Regions from separate parts of the Mesorhizobium sp. B2-8-3 genome, predicted to be linked through region 2. Evidence: riboswitches for the same ligand, from Rfam matches in the RefSeq annotation. Region 2 holds a riboswitch; the other holds the start of a gene.

Region 1 (7,084 bases), on a different contig from region 2:
CATGTCCCTTGATGCGGTCCGGCAGAATGACGACGCCGGTGAGCGGCGTGAACAGCACCGCGACGACCCAGGAGACGACGAGTGCGATGGCGACGACCGCAAACAGCGAGAAGCAGTATTCGCCGGCGCCGCTCTTGGCGAAGCCGACCGGCACGAAGCCGGCGATCGTCACCACCGTGCCGGTCAGCATCGGGAAGGCAGTCGAGGTATAGGCATAGGTGGCGGCCGAGATCTTGTCGTGGCCTTCCTCCATGCGGGCGATCATCATCTCGACCGCGATCATCGCATCGTCGACCAGCAGGCCGAGCGCGATGATCAGCGCGCCGAGCGAGATACGCTGCAGCGATATGCCGAAATACTGCATGGTGACGAAGGTGATCGCCAGCACCAGCGGGATGGCAACCGCCACGACGACGCCGGGGCGCCAGCCAAGCGCCAGCAGTGACACGGCAAGCACGATGGCGATCGCTTCGCCGAGGCTCTTGGTGAATTCGCCGACGGATTCTTCCACGACATGCGACTGGTCCGCGACCATGCCGGGCTCGGCGCCGAGCGGCAGCTCGGCCTCCATCTCATGCATCTTCTCCTTGACGTTTTCGCCCAATGCCAGCGCGTCCCCGCCTGCCGTCATCGAGACGGCGATGCCGACCGCTGGCTTGCCGTTGAAGCGGAACATCGGCTGCGGCGGGTCGGAATCGGCGCGCTTGACCTCGGCGACGTCGCCCAATCGGAAGTAATGGCCGCTGGCGTAGAAGTTGATCGCCTTCAGGCTCTCTTCCGACGTGAAGGAACCGGACACGCGGATGGCGATGCGCTCGGGACCGGCGTCGACCGTGCCGCTCGGCGTCAGCGCGTTCTGCGCCTGCAACGCCTGCGTCAGCGTGCCGACGTCGAGGCCGAGCGCCGCCACCTTCTGGGTCGAGAATTCGAGATAGATCTTCTCGTCCTGCTGGCCGATCAGGTCGACCTTGGCGACGTCCTTCACCGTGAGCAGCCCGGCGCGCAGGCTGGTCGCCATATCCTTCAGCTTGCGATGGCTGAGGCTGTCGGAGGTGAGCGCGTAGATCAGCGAATAGGTGTCGCCGAACTCGTCGTTGAAGAACGGGCCCTGCACCCCCGACGGCAGCGTCGGCTTGATGTCGTCCAGCTTCTTGCGCACCTGGTACCAGAGCGGTTGCACCTCGTCGCCGGCAACAGTGTCCTTCAGGTTGACGAAGACGATGGATTCGCCCGGCTTGGTGTAGCTCTTGACGTAGTCGAGATCGGGCAGTTCCTCGAGCTTCTTCTCGATGCGGTCGGTGATCTGTTCGACCGTGTCGCTGGTGCTGGCGCCTGGCCACATCGTCTTCACCACCATGGTCTTGATGGTGAAGGGCGGGTCCTCCTCGCGGCCGAGACCGCGATAGGCGTAGAGGCCGGCGAGTGCGGCGGCGATCATCAGGTAGACGATGAAGCTGCGGTGGCGCAGCGCCCATTCGGAAAGATTGAAGCTGGTCATGATGCAAAGCCCTCTCAGCGCGCGAAGGCGCGTTCCGCCGGCTTCTGCCGGCTGGCGAAAACAAGTGATGGTTTGGGTCCGGTCAGCGCCCGCCATTTGGCGGGCGCCGCGGCAAGTCAGGCCAGGCTGTGCATGGTGCCCGGTACGCGGTATGGCGCCCGCTCGGCCGTCCTTGGTTTGATGGCGAGGCCGGCGAGGTAGCGCTGGAAGCTCGCCGCCTCCTGCACCGGCGAGGCGAGCGCGACATGCCCGTCCGGCCTCACCAGATAGGCGGCGTCGCGCTGCAAGGCGGCTTTCGCGGCCGTCTCCGACCAGGCGAAGCCGTGAACCGGAATGCCGGTCGATGCCAGCATGGCCCGGAATTCCGCATTGACCTCGCCATAGACATGCACCTGCCAGTCCAGCGAGCGCAGCGGCTCGAGATTGTCGCTGCCTGGCATCGGCACATAGGGCAGGCGGTCGCCGCCGCTGACCTTTCCCGCTGTGCCCGAGCTGATCGGGCCGGCGCGGTACTGGATCGCCGCCTGCGAGATGACGCCGAAGAAGGCGCGCGAGCCGTATGACGTGTGCAGCGCGATGTTCAGGATCTTCGGCATCAGATAGCGCCGGAACAGGCCGACGAGCCGCGAGCGGCTGGTGGCGATGCGGAACGCCTGGTCCGTGCTCTCGATCAGTCTGTGGGCGAAGGCGATACGCTCCGGCTCATAGCTGTCGAGCAGGCGCGGATCGGCGCGGCCCTGGACGACGGCAGCGAGCTTCCAGGCAAGGTTCACCGCATCGCCCATGCCGGTGTTCATCCCCTGTCCGCCGGCCGGGCTGTGGATGTGGCCAGCGTCGCCGCAGAGGAACACACGGCCGACGCGAAAATTCTCGGCGACGCGATGATGGACCCGGTAGGTCGAGAACCAGTTGACCTCGTCGACCGTTACGCCGGTGTCGCGCTCGACGTCGGCGCGTATCGCCTCGAAGCTGATCGTCTCGTCCGCCTCATGCGCCTTCGGCACGATGCCGATCAGCCGGATCGAACCCGACTGCCGGACCGGCATGACGATGGCAAAACCGTAGGTGCTGATGGTCGTGTCCATGCCGTTGCGGGTGATGTCGCCACGGCCTTTCACGTCGACGACGTAGAAGGACTGTTCGTAGGCGCCGCCGGGAAAGCCGATATTCAGCCCGTGGCGCACTGTGCTGTGGGCGCCGTCGCAACCGGCGAGGTAGTTGGCGACGACGGTTTCCGTCTGGCCTTCCTTGCTCAGCGTCGCGATGACCGCGTGGCCCTTGTCCTGGAAAGCGATGAGCTCCGTGCCGCGCTCCACCTCGACGCCGGCGCGCTCCAGATGCGTGATCAGCACGCGCTCGTGGATGTCCTGCGGCAGCGCGAAGGCGAAGGAATAGGGGCTGATGCCGCGGCCGAAATCGGCGAGCGGGAGTCTCGCGGCGACGCCTGCCGGCGTATGCACGGTGAGCTGTTCGATCTTCACGCCCGCGGCAAGCACGTCGTCGACGATGCCGATCTGGCGGTGGAATTCCAGCGTGCGCGCCTGGACGGCCAGCGCGCGCGAGGTTTCGCCGGGAGCGGCGGCCTTGTCGAAGATGCGCACCGGAACGCCGAGCTTGGTCAACCAGAGCGCGAGCGTCAGCCCGGTCGGGCCGGCGCCGGCGATGAGGACCTTGGTCTTTGACATGGTCATTTTCCTTCTCCCTCAACGATACGGACTTTTTCGTGTTCCCGCAGCCGGTTAACGCCGGCAGTGACGACCCGGTCGCCCTTGGTGAGCCCGGCACTGACGACTACGCGGTCGGTCTCGTAGCGGGCGATGGTGACCGGCTTGAGCTCGACAGCCGACGAGGCCGACACCACCCAGACGGCGGGCTTGCCTTCCTTGTCGAACAGCGCGCTGCCCGGCAGCAGCACGACAGGCGCGCCGGCGATCTCGACGCGGCCGGCGACACTTGCGCCGAAGCGCATCTCGTCAGGCGCATTCTCAAGCGAAACCTTCACCTGGAAGGTGCGGGTGGCGGCGTCGGCCATCGGCGCTATCTCGCGCACAGTGCCGGCGGTCGAGACCGCCGGATTGCTGAGCAGCGAGACGGTGACGGCGGGTATCTTTCGACCGCGCCGGTCGCTGGTAAAGGCTGCTTCCGCGATAGAGAACACCGCGTCGCGGCTCTCCGGATCGGCGACGCGTACCACCATCTGCCCAACATTGACCGATTGGCCGGCCTCGGCGCCGGTGGCGGTGACGATGCCGTCGAATTCGGCCCGGAGCTCGGTGTAACCGAGCTGGTCCTTGGCCATCGCGAAGGCGATGTTCGCCGATTTCAGCTTGGCCTCGGCCGAGCGCAGATTCTTTAGCGTCGCGTCATGGTTGGCGCGTGTCGTGAAACCCTTGGCGAGCAGCGCGCTGATACGCGCTTCGGCGGCGCTGGCTTCCACCAGCACGGCCTCGGCCGCTGTCACATCGGCTTCCGCGCTGGCCAGCCGGTTTCGATAATCCTGGTCGTCGACCCGGGCGAGCACCTCGCCCTTCTTCACCGTGGCGCCGACCTCGGCGGTGCGCTGGATGAGCTTGCCGGAAACGCGAAAACCGAGATCGCTCTCCAGCCTCGGCTTGATCTCGCCGATGGCGACGCGGTTATCCGCGACGGGTTCCGGCGAGACCGAAACTGCCTTGACCAGCTTGGTTTCGGGCGTGCCCGGCGCGACGTTCGATGCTTCGCTTCTGGCGCCGTGCCAGACCATCACGGCACCGCAAGCGAGCGCGGCGATGGAGCCGGCGACAAGGCGGCGCCTGAGCGGCTTGTTGTGCCCAAGAGGACTGTTGTGAAAACGTGCGGCAATCATGTCGTCTCCGTGCCCAAGGTTGCGGCCGCGCTTGGGAGGACGCGGCGGTCGGGAAAACTGCGTTGGCTGGCAGGGGATCGAGGCGTTGCAACCTGTCTTTCGCCAGCCCGATCTTTTTGCGATTTCGGCTCCGGCAAATCCCGAACGGTTTCTGAAAATTTTCCGATGTTTGGGTGAGACGGCGCGAGGAGGGATTGACTGCTACGCATTCGTTGGTGTGTAACGTTATTACATATCATAACGAGAATCGAACCACGAATGCATTTCTCCAGGCAGGTCGCTTCACGCGGTGATGAACGCGCGCAGAAGCCGTTGCGACTCGCGCGCGGACAACCTACGATGGCTGCGTCATGGTCCCCGAGCCGCAAGGCGAGGGGTGAAAAAGGGAACACGGTGAGATCCGGTCTGGATCGAACCCGTGGCTGCCCCCGCAACTGTGAGCGGCGAGCTCCATCCGAAACGCCACTGGCCGGCAAGGCTGGGAAGGCGGATGGCGCAACGACCCGCGAGCCAGGAGACCTGCCATCGACATGAGTTGACCGGACGGGGTGTGCCGGGAGGAGACGCGAGCACCGGTCTTGTCGGCCGGCTCGTCCAGCATCCTTCCGTCGCCATTTTGGAAAGTGACGGAAATGTTGGACGCCTCGAGAGCAATTTCAGGAAAAGTGTGTAGCGGTTTTCCGTCTGGAATTGTGTCAAAACAAAGAGATAGAGCGGTTCGCCGTTTCCGTGAAACGGTGAAACGCTCGAGCCATCGCATCATCGTCTGTTCTTTGTGCCGCGATACCGTGACTGGGCTGAGGTCCGGCGAGGGTTTGTGCGCCGACCTGCGCTCCAGGCTTTCCTTGCAGCCGGCGCCTTCCTTTGCCATCGAGACCATCGACTGCATGGCGGGTTGCGCGCGGCCGCTCACCGTGGCCTTCATGGCGCAAGGCAAAGCCACCTATCTCTTCGGTTCCATCGACAGGGGCACCGACGCCGGCGCGCTGGTCGAATTTGCCAGGCTCTATGCCTCGCTGCCCGACGGTTGGTGCAATTCCGGCCAGCGCCCGGCAAGGCTCGCCGGCAAGATACTGGCGCGCATCCCCGCCGCGGGTAAGGCCAGGGAGCAAGTCCGGTGAGCGTGCCCCTGCTTGAAGCCCGCGATCTGGGCGCCACGGCAAACGGCCGGACGCTGGTCGAGGATGTCAGCCTGTCGCTGGCGGCGGGTGAGCGCCTCGCCATCATCGGCCCGAACGGCGCCGGCAAGACGACCCTGCTGCGCATGTTGTGCGGGGCGTTGTCGCCGAGCCACGGCGAGGTTCGCCTGGCCGGCCGCCGGCTGGACAGGATCACCGCCGCCGAGCGGGCGCTCAGCATCGCCGTGGTCGGCCAGACGGACCAGCCGGATCCACGGCTGGCGCTCATCGACTATGTCGAGCTTGGCCGCGTCCCGCATGCCGGCCTGAGGCGCCGGCACGACGACCGCGACATCGTCGTCGAAGCACTGCGCCGGACCGGGCTCTTGCCACTGCTCGCGCGCAGCATCGGCTCGCTCTCCGGCGGCGAGCGCCAGCGCGCGCAGCTCGCCCGTGCCATCGCGCAAGAGCCGAAGATCCTGTTCCTCGACGAGCCGACCAACCACCTTGACCCGCGCGCCCGCGCAGAACTGCTCGAACTGGTGGCCGAATTCAGCATGACCGTGGTCGCCGTGCTGCACGATCTCGCCTTGGTGGCGCCCTTCGCCACCAACGTCGCGGTGATGAGCAACGCCCGGCTGCACGCGCTGGCACCGCCGCGCGAGGCGCTGGCGCAGCCGCATATCCGCGAGGTTTTCGGCATCGACGTGCTGCGCCTGCGGCACCCGACCGAGGACCGCGAGCTCACCGTCTTCGAGCTGCCCACGCGCGCTTCCTCGCCATCCTGAACCTGCCCAACCCAAACAAGGAGCACCATCCCGTGAAACGCCTCGCTTTGTCGTTTGCCTTCTCGCTTCTCGCCTCGGCCGCCTTCGCCTTCCCGGTCACCGTCGACAGCTGCGGCAAGGCGCTCACTTTCGATGCACCGCCAAAACGCGCCGTCATCCAGGACCTCAACATGGCCGAGATGGCCTTCGCGCTGAAGCTGCAGCCGTCGATCGTCGGGCTTACCGGCATCACCGGCTGGTACAAGGTCGGCCCCGAGTTCAAGGCGGAGCAAGGCTCCATCCCGGAGCTGGCGCCAAAATATCCGACGCTGGAAAACCTCGTCGCCGTGCAGCCGGATTTCTTCTTCGCCGGCTGGTATTACGGCATGAAGCCGGGCGGCGAGGTCACGCCCGACACGCTCGCCCCGCACGGCATCAAGACGCTGGTGCTGACCGAAAGCTGCGTCCATCTCGACAAGAACCGGCCCGTCGCCTCGATGGACTTGCTCTATGGCGACGTCGAGAAGCTCGGCAAGATCTTCGGCAAGGAGACGGAGGCCGAAAAGCTGGTCGCCGGCTGGAAGGCCGAGCTTGCCGATATCACCGCCAAGGTCGGCGACCGCAAGGGCACGCGCGTGTTCCTCTACGATTCCGGCGAGGACAAGCCCTTCACCGCCGGCAAGTTCGCCATTCCCAACGCCATGATCGCAGCCGCCGGCGGCGAAAACATCATGGCCGACATGGAGACGAGCTGGGGCAACACCGACTGGGAGACGGTCGCCTCGCGCAATCCGCAGTTCCTTATCCTGCTCGATTACCAGGATGGCGGCGGCTACAGGAAGCTGCTCGATTTCCT
Region 2 (7,084 bases):
ATGTCCGCATAGGGGTTTCGCATGATCCTGCTCCTCGACAAGGTTGCATACTAAAACTACATGCGCTGCGTATGAATGTGAGATAGTTCATACGCAGCGTATGTCAATTGGCATACGAAACGTATGTGAGTAGGGCCAGAGCCATGCACAGACCGCGCAAGGAGATGATCGCCGAAACGCGCGCCAAGCTGATCGCGGCCGCCCGCCACGCCTTCGGCACGGTCGGCTACGCCGAGGCCTCGATGGACGATTTCACCGCGTCGGCCGGCCTGACGCGCGGCGCGCTCTACCATCATTTCGGCGACAAGAAGGGGCTGCTGCAGGCGGTGATCGCCGAGATCGACGGCGAAATGGCCGAGCGGGTGAACGAGGTGGCTTCGAAGGCGCCGACCCGCTGGCAGCATTTCGTCGATGAATGCACCAGCTATATCGAAATGGCGCTGGAGCCGGAAATCCAGCGCATCATGTTCCGCGACGGTCCGGCGGTGCTCGGCGACCCGGCGCAGTGGCCGAATGCCAGCGCTTGCATCGCCTCGATGACCGACCATCTGACGAAGCTGCAGGACGAGGGGGTGGTCGTTCCAGAGCTTGATCCCGAGACCACCTCACGGCTGATCAATGGCGCCAGCAGCCAGGCCGCGCAGCGCATCGCCAATTCGAAGGATCCCGAAGCGACGTCGAAGAAGGCGATCGCGGCATTCAAGCAACTGCTCGAAGGCTTGCGCAAGAGGGTTGACGGCACGCTTGGGTAACCAAGCCACCGGGTTGTGCACCGCTTTCCGGCCGCCGCAACCCCGCCGCGATTGACAATCAATGGGGCGAGCGCATCCTCCACCGCCAACTCTTACAGCGCCGCGCGTTCTTTGAACGCGCAAAGGACGCTGTAAAAACTTTGATTCAGCGCATGGCCCTTCCCAAAAATCGATTCCGATTTTCGGGATCATGCGCGGGGGTGTGGAGAGTCGGGGCATGTGGGACTTCAGCATCGCCAGGTCGGTGTCCATCATGATGCGGACATGGCCGTTCATCGTCTTTCGCATGATCGTCTATTTCGGCATCACGGTTGCCTACATCATGGCGACTGGGACGGGGGCCAGCGTCGGCTACGGCGTCGGCCACATCTCGACCGATCCCGACGGGCCGATGTCCTTCGCTCTGTGGGGCGGCGTGGTCGGCTTCGGCGTCGTGTCGATCGCCGTCTACTGGATCCGCGAATACATCCTCTACGTGCTGAAGGCGGGCCATATCGCCGTCATGGTGCATCTGATCGACGGCCACGATGTCCCTGACGGCCAGAACCAGATCGCCTATGCCAAGGAAGTGGTCACCCAGCGTTTCGCCGAGGCCAACATCCTTTTCGTCGTCGACCAGTTGGTCAAGGGCGCCATCCGCGCCATCACCGGCCTGATCGGCGGCATAGCCGCCTTCCTGCCGATCCCGGGCCTGAGCGGCCTGGTCGGCTTCATCAACACCGTCATCCGTATCTCGCTGACCTATGTCGACGAGATCATCCTCGGCTACAACATCCGCATCAATTCGAACTCGCCCTTCGAGACGGCCAGGCAAGGCGTCGTCCTCTACGCCCAGAACGGCAAGCACATGGTCAAGAACGCCGTCTGGCTGGCGGCGATCATGTGGGGCGTGTCCTTCGTCATCTTCCTGTTGATGCTGGCGCCCGCGGCCGCGATCCTCTGGGTCATGCCGGGCCAGCTTGCCGGCTGGGCTTTCGTGCTGGCCATCGTCTTTGCCTGGGCCTTCAAGGCGGCCTTCATCGAGCCCTTCGCCATTGCCTCGCTGATGCAGGTCTATTTCGAAGCCATCGAGGGCCAGGTGCCCAATCCCGAATGGGACCACCGGCTGGCCGAGGCCTCGTCCAAGTTCGGGGAACTGCGCGACAAGGCGCTGGGCTCTTTCGGCGGCGGCTCGCGCTGGGATACCCCGAGAGCCGCCTGATCATGGCTTTGATGGGCCGCCAAGCCTGGCGATTGCCGATTTGAGCGGCGCCTCGCCGGCGCCGCGGAAAGTCTCGCTCATCACCAGCTCCGGCAGCGGCAGGCGCTTGCCCCAGCCATGCGCCTCGAGATCGGGCTTCGGCGCGAAGGCAGAGACGCGGCCGACGCAGAGATAGGCGATCGGCGTCACATGTTCCGGGATCGACAAGAGCTGCTTCAGCGCTTCCGTCTCGATGATGCTGACCCAGCCGACGCCGACACCCTCGGCCCGCGCCGCCAGCCAGAAATTCTGCACCGCGCAGACGGTGCTGTAGAGATCCATCTCCGGATTGTGCCAACGCCCGAGCGGCGAGTCCTTCGACCGCTGCCGGTCGCAGGTGATGCAGAGATTGAGCGCGCTTTCGCAGATGCCCTCGAGCTTCAGCTTGCGGTAAAGCGCCTGCCGTTCCGCCTCGATCGCCGGCAGCTCCTGCTCGCGCGCGGCGAGGAACAGGTCGCGCACCTGCTGACGCCTGCCTGGATCGCGGATGACGATGAAGTTCCACGGCTGCATGTAGCCGACCGACGGCGCATGATGCGCGGCGGTGATGAGCCGCGCCAACACGCTGTCGTCGAGATCGTCGGGGATAAAATGGCTGCGCACGTCACGCCTGGTGAACATCGCCCGATAGACCGCGTCGCGCGCCAATTGGTCAAAGTCGTCGCCGCTCGCGGCGATCGCTGCTGCCGTCATCGCTTTTCCCCTTGCGACAAGCAGTCCCCCGCCTGACCAAGCGGAAAACCATGTCTGCCGGGCCGGTCTTCTGGCTCGGGATCCTCCCGCATCCGGCGCCTTCCCGTCATCGACAGTGGCTTTGCCGGCGCGGTCCCCCTCACAGCGTTGGGCACGCCACGGAGTTCAACCGTGTTCCCGATTCTCCCGCGTCGCGGGCACCAGGCAGCGAAGAACCTTACCGCGAAGCTTGCGCCGCGCCAATGGCGCCAGCGACATGGGCTGGCGCAATTTTCCCCAGCCATTCGGCTTTCAAACATGGTCATCCGCGCCGCCGGTGCCTAGATTAGGCGCCATGGACACCCGTCTCTACACGCACCCGATCTTTCTGGAACACCTCACGCCGCCCGGCCATCCCGAGCGGCCTGACCGCCTGCGCGCCATCGAACGCGTGCTCGACGACGAGGCTTTTTCGGCGCTCGACCGCGTCAAGGCGCCCGAAGGCGACGAGAAAACGATCCTCTATGCGCATCCCGAGGATTTCGTCGAGCGCGTGCGCGCGGCGATCCCTGAGAACGGCATCGTCTCGATCGACGCCGATACCAGCGCCAGCCCGAAAAGCTGGCAGGCCGTGGTGACGGCGATCGGCGGCGCCAACGCGGCGGTGGACGACGTCTTCGAGGGCCGTGCCGCCAACGTCTTCGTCGCCGCCCGTCCGCCGGGTCACCACGCCGAAAAGACCACCGCGATGGGCTTCTGCCTGTTCAACACGGCCGCGATCGCCGCCCGCTACGCGCAGAAGAAGCATCAGGCCGAGCGCGTCGCCATCGTCGACTGGGACGTCCACCACGGCAACGGCACACAGGACATTTTTTGGGACGACCCGTCGGTTCTCTATTGCTCGACGCACCAGATGCCGCTTTATCCCGGTACCGGAGCGAAAAGCGAAACCGGCGCCGGCAACATCGTCAATGCGCCGCTCGCGCCGCAGACCGGCAGCGACCTGTTCCGCGATGCCTTCCTGTCGCGCGTGCTGCCCTCGATCGATGCGTTCGCGCCGGACCTGATCATCATTTCAGCCGGCTTCGACGCGCACCACCGCGATCCGCTCGCGGAGATCAACCTGACCGAGGATGATTTCGACTGGGCGACCGGGCAATTGATGGAGCGCGCCGGCCGCCACAGCTCCAACAGGCTCGTCAGCCTGCTGGAAGGCGGCTACGATCTGCAGGGACTGGCATTTTCAGTCGCCGCCCATGTCGGGCGGCTGATGAAGGGATAGGCTATGGCATTGGAAGGCAATGAGGACGTCAAGGCGATGAGCTTCGAACAGGCGCTCGACGCGCTGGAGAAGATCGTCGATGATCTTGAGCGCGGCGACGTCCCGCTCGACCAGTCGATCAAGATCTACGAGCGCGGCGAAGCGCTGAAGGCGCATTGCGACCGGCTGCTGAAAGCGGCCGAGGACAAGGTCGAGAAGATCAGGCTGTCGCGCGACGGCAAGCCGGTAGGAACGGAGCCGCTCGACGCAGAGTAACGACGCAGAGTAATTTGGACGACGGTGAGGCAGACAAAGCAGGTAAGGAGTTCAAGCTATGTGCCGCAACATCAAGACCCTGGCCAATTTCGAGCCGCCGGCGACCAATGACGAAGTGCATGACGCAGCGCTGCAATTCGTGCGCAAACTGAGCGGCTCGACCAAGCCCTCCAAGCGCAACGAGCATGCCTTCCACCATGCGGTCGAGGCGATCACAGCTGTCGCGCGCGAATTGATCGATTCGCTCGAAACCAACCAGGAACCGCGCAATCGCGAGGAAGAAGCTGCCAAGGCGAAGGCCAGGTCGGCGCTGCGTTTCGCCTGAGGATCCGACATGAGCTTCTTTCCGGGAAACGATCCTGAACCGGGCGATGCCTTCGCCTGCGACCAGATCGAACTGATGGTCGTCCCCAACGCCAAGGACATTGGCGGCTTCGAGGTGCGCCGCGCCTTGCCGACGGCAAAACGCCGTCTGGTCGGGCCGTTCATCTTCTTCGACCGCATGGGGCCAGCGATCCTGCGCGCCGGCCATGCGCTCGACGTGCGCCCGCATCCGCATATCGGGCTTTCCACCGTCACCTACCTGTTCGACGGCAAGATCAGGCATCGCGACTCGCTCGGCACTGAAATGGTGATCGCGCCGGGCGACGTGAATTTGATGACCGCCGGGCGCGGTATCGTCCATTCCGAGCGCACGCCGGAGGAGTTGCGCGGCGCACCGATGTCGGTCTCCGGCCTGCAGACCTGGCTGGCGCTGCCCGACGGCAAGGAGGAAATTGCCCCGGTGTTCGCGAACACGTCGGTGGCCCGCTTGCCGCAGATCGATGCCGAGGGCGTCAGCGGCCGCGTCGTCATCGGCGAATTCTCAGGCCTGCGCTCGCCCGTGGCGACCGCTTCGGACACGCTTTACGCCGATCTCAGGCTGGCGGCGGGCGCGAGCGTGAAGATCCCGGCCGATGCCGAGGAGCGCGCCATCTACACGCTGGAGGGCGACGTGTCGATCGCCGGCGATATTTTCCCGGCCGAGCGGCTCCTGGTGTTCAAGCCGGGCGAGGAGATCGTCGTTTCCTCCGAGCGCGGCGCGCATTTCATGCTGTTCGGCGGCGCTTCGCTGGGCTCCAAGCGCTATATCTGGTGGAATTTCGTGTCGTCCTCGAAGGAACGCATCGAGCAGGCCAAGCAGGAATGGAAGACAGGCCGCTTCGATATCGTTCCCGGCGATGAAGAAGAGTTCATCCCGCTGCCGGAGAATTAGGGTCCGCTTGCGCGTCACTGGCGCGCATTTACATTCGTCCGCCGGCGGCCTATTCCGCGCATGATTATGGCGCAATCTGTTGATAGCGCCGTGTTCGATCGATAAGGCAGGACGCGCCCGAGTGAAGCCAGACACGCCGCTGCTCGACAAGGTCCGCATTCCGGCGGATTTGCGGACGCTCGATGAGGGCGCGCTGCCGCAATTTGCCGCGGAACTGCGCGCCGAGCTTATCGACGCCGTCTCGCAGACGGGCGGCCACCTCGGCGCCGGGCTCGGCGTCGTCGAACTGACGGTTGCCCTGCATTATGTCTTCAACACCCCGGCAGACCGGCTGATCTGGGACGTCGGCCATCAGGCCTATCCGCACAAGATCCTGACCGGCCGCCGCGACCGCATCCGTACGCTGCGCCAGGAGGGCGGCCTCTCCGGTTTCACCCGGCGCGCCGAGAGCGAATACGACCCGTTCGGCGCGGCGCATTCGTCGACCTCGATCTCGGCCGGCCTCGGCATGGCCATGGCGCGCGACCTGTCGGACGGCCGCAACAATGTGATTTCCGTCATCGGCGACGGCTCGATGTCGGCCGGCATGGCCTTCGAGGCCCTGAACAATGCCGGCGCGCTCGATGCCCGGCTGATCGTCATCCTCAACGACAACGACATGTCGATCGCGCCGCCGACCGGCGCCATGAGCGCCTATCTGGCCAGGCTCGCCTCCGGCAAGGCCTATCTCGGCCTGCGCGATTTCGGCAAGAAGCTGACATCCTATCTCGGCAAGCGCGCCGACCGCGCCATCACCCGGGCGGTCGAGCATGCGCGCGGCTACGTCACCGGCGGCACCCTGTTCGAAGAACTCGGCTTCTATCACATCGGCCCCATCGACGGGCACAATCTCGAACATCTGATCCCGGTGCTGAAGAACGTGCGCGACAACGGCAAAGGCCCGGTTCTGGTCCATGTCGTGACCCAGAAGGGCAAGGGCTACGCGCCGGCGGAGGCCGCGGCCGACAAATATCACGGCGTCAACAAGTTCGACGTCATCACCGGCGCGCAGGCCAAGGCGCCGGCCAACGCCCCCGCCTACACCAAGGTGTTCGCCGAAAGCCTGATCCAGGAAGCACGTGAGGACGACCGTATCGTCGCCATCACCGCCGCCATGCCGGGCGGCACCGGCCTCGACCTGTTCGGCGAGGTGTTCCCGAAGCGGACTTTCGATGTCGGCATCGCCGAGCAGCATGCGGTGACCTTCGCCGCCGGGCTGGCCACCGAAGGCTACAAGCCCTTCGCCGCCATCTATTCCACCTTCCTGCAGCGCGCCTACGACCAGGTCGTCCACGACGTTGCGATCCAGAAATTGCCGGTGCGCTTTCCCATCGACCGCGCCGGTTTCGTCGGCGCCGACGGCGCCACCCATTGCGGCGCTTTCGACACCACCTTCCTCGCTACGCTGCCGGGCTTCGTCGTCATGGCCGCCGCGGACGAGGCGGAACTGCGCCATATGGTGCGTACCGCTGCGTCCTATGATGACGGCCCGATCGCCTTCCGCTATCCGCGCGGCAACGGCGTCGGCGTCGACATGCCGGAGCGCGGCTCGCTGCTCGAAATCGGCAAGGGTCGTATTCTCAAGGAAG

Evidence for each region. Region 2 has a riboswitch for cobalamin ahead of bluB (5,6-dimethylbenzimidazole synthase). Riboswitches for the same ligand answer to the same signal wherever they lie in the genome.
Region 1: linked by a shared signal. The riboswitch ahead of FJ418_RS16860 (DUF1636 family protein) and the one ahead of bluB (5,6-dimethylbenzimidazole synthase) in region 2 are both predicted to bind cobalamin.

Annotation. Positions count from the first base shown of each region.
Region 1 is NZ_VFTW01000010.1:59,717-66,800, forward strand. It holds gene FJ418_RS16845 (efflux RND transporter permease subunit) at 1-1,498, opposite strand, end outside; gene FJ418_RS16850 (FAD-dependent monooxygenase) at 1,615-3,189, opposite strand; gene FJ418_RS16855 (efflux RND transporter periplasmic adaptor subunit) at 3,186-4,343, opposite strand; cobalamin riboswitch at 4,678-4,885, shown strand; gene FJ418_RS16860 (DUF1636 family protein) at 5,081-5,464, shown strand; gene FJ418_RS16865 (ABC transporter ATP-binding protein) at 5,461-6,249, shown strand; gene FJ418_RS16870 (ABC transporter substrate-binding protein) at 6,282-7,084, shown strand, end outside.
Region 2 is NZ_VFTW01000021.1:29,397-36,480, reverse strand. It holds gene FJ418_RS24405 (MFS transporter) at 1-23, opposite strand, end outside; gene FJ418_RS24400 (TetR/AcrR family transcriptional regulator) at 144-752, shown strand; gene FJ418_RS24395 (hypothetical protein) at 970-1,953, shown strand; gene bluB (5,6-dimethylbenzimidazole synthase) at 1,954-2,685, opposite strand; cobalamin riboswitch at 2,728-2,905, opposite strand; gene FJ418_RS24385 (histone deacetylase family protein) at 3,020-3,946, shown strand; gene FJ418_RS24380 (exodeoxyribonuclease VII small subunit) at 3,950-4,201, shown strand; gene FJ418_RS24375 (DUF2277 domain-containing protein) at 4,260-4,526, shown strand; gene FJ418_RS24370 (pirin family protein) at 4,536-5,456, shown strand; gene dxs (1-deoxy-D-xylulose-5-phosphate synthase) at 5,578-7,084, shown strand, end outside.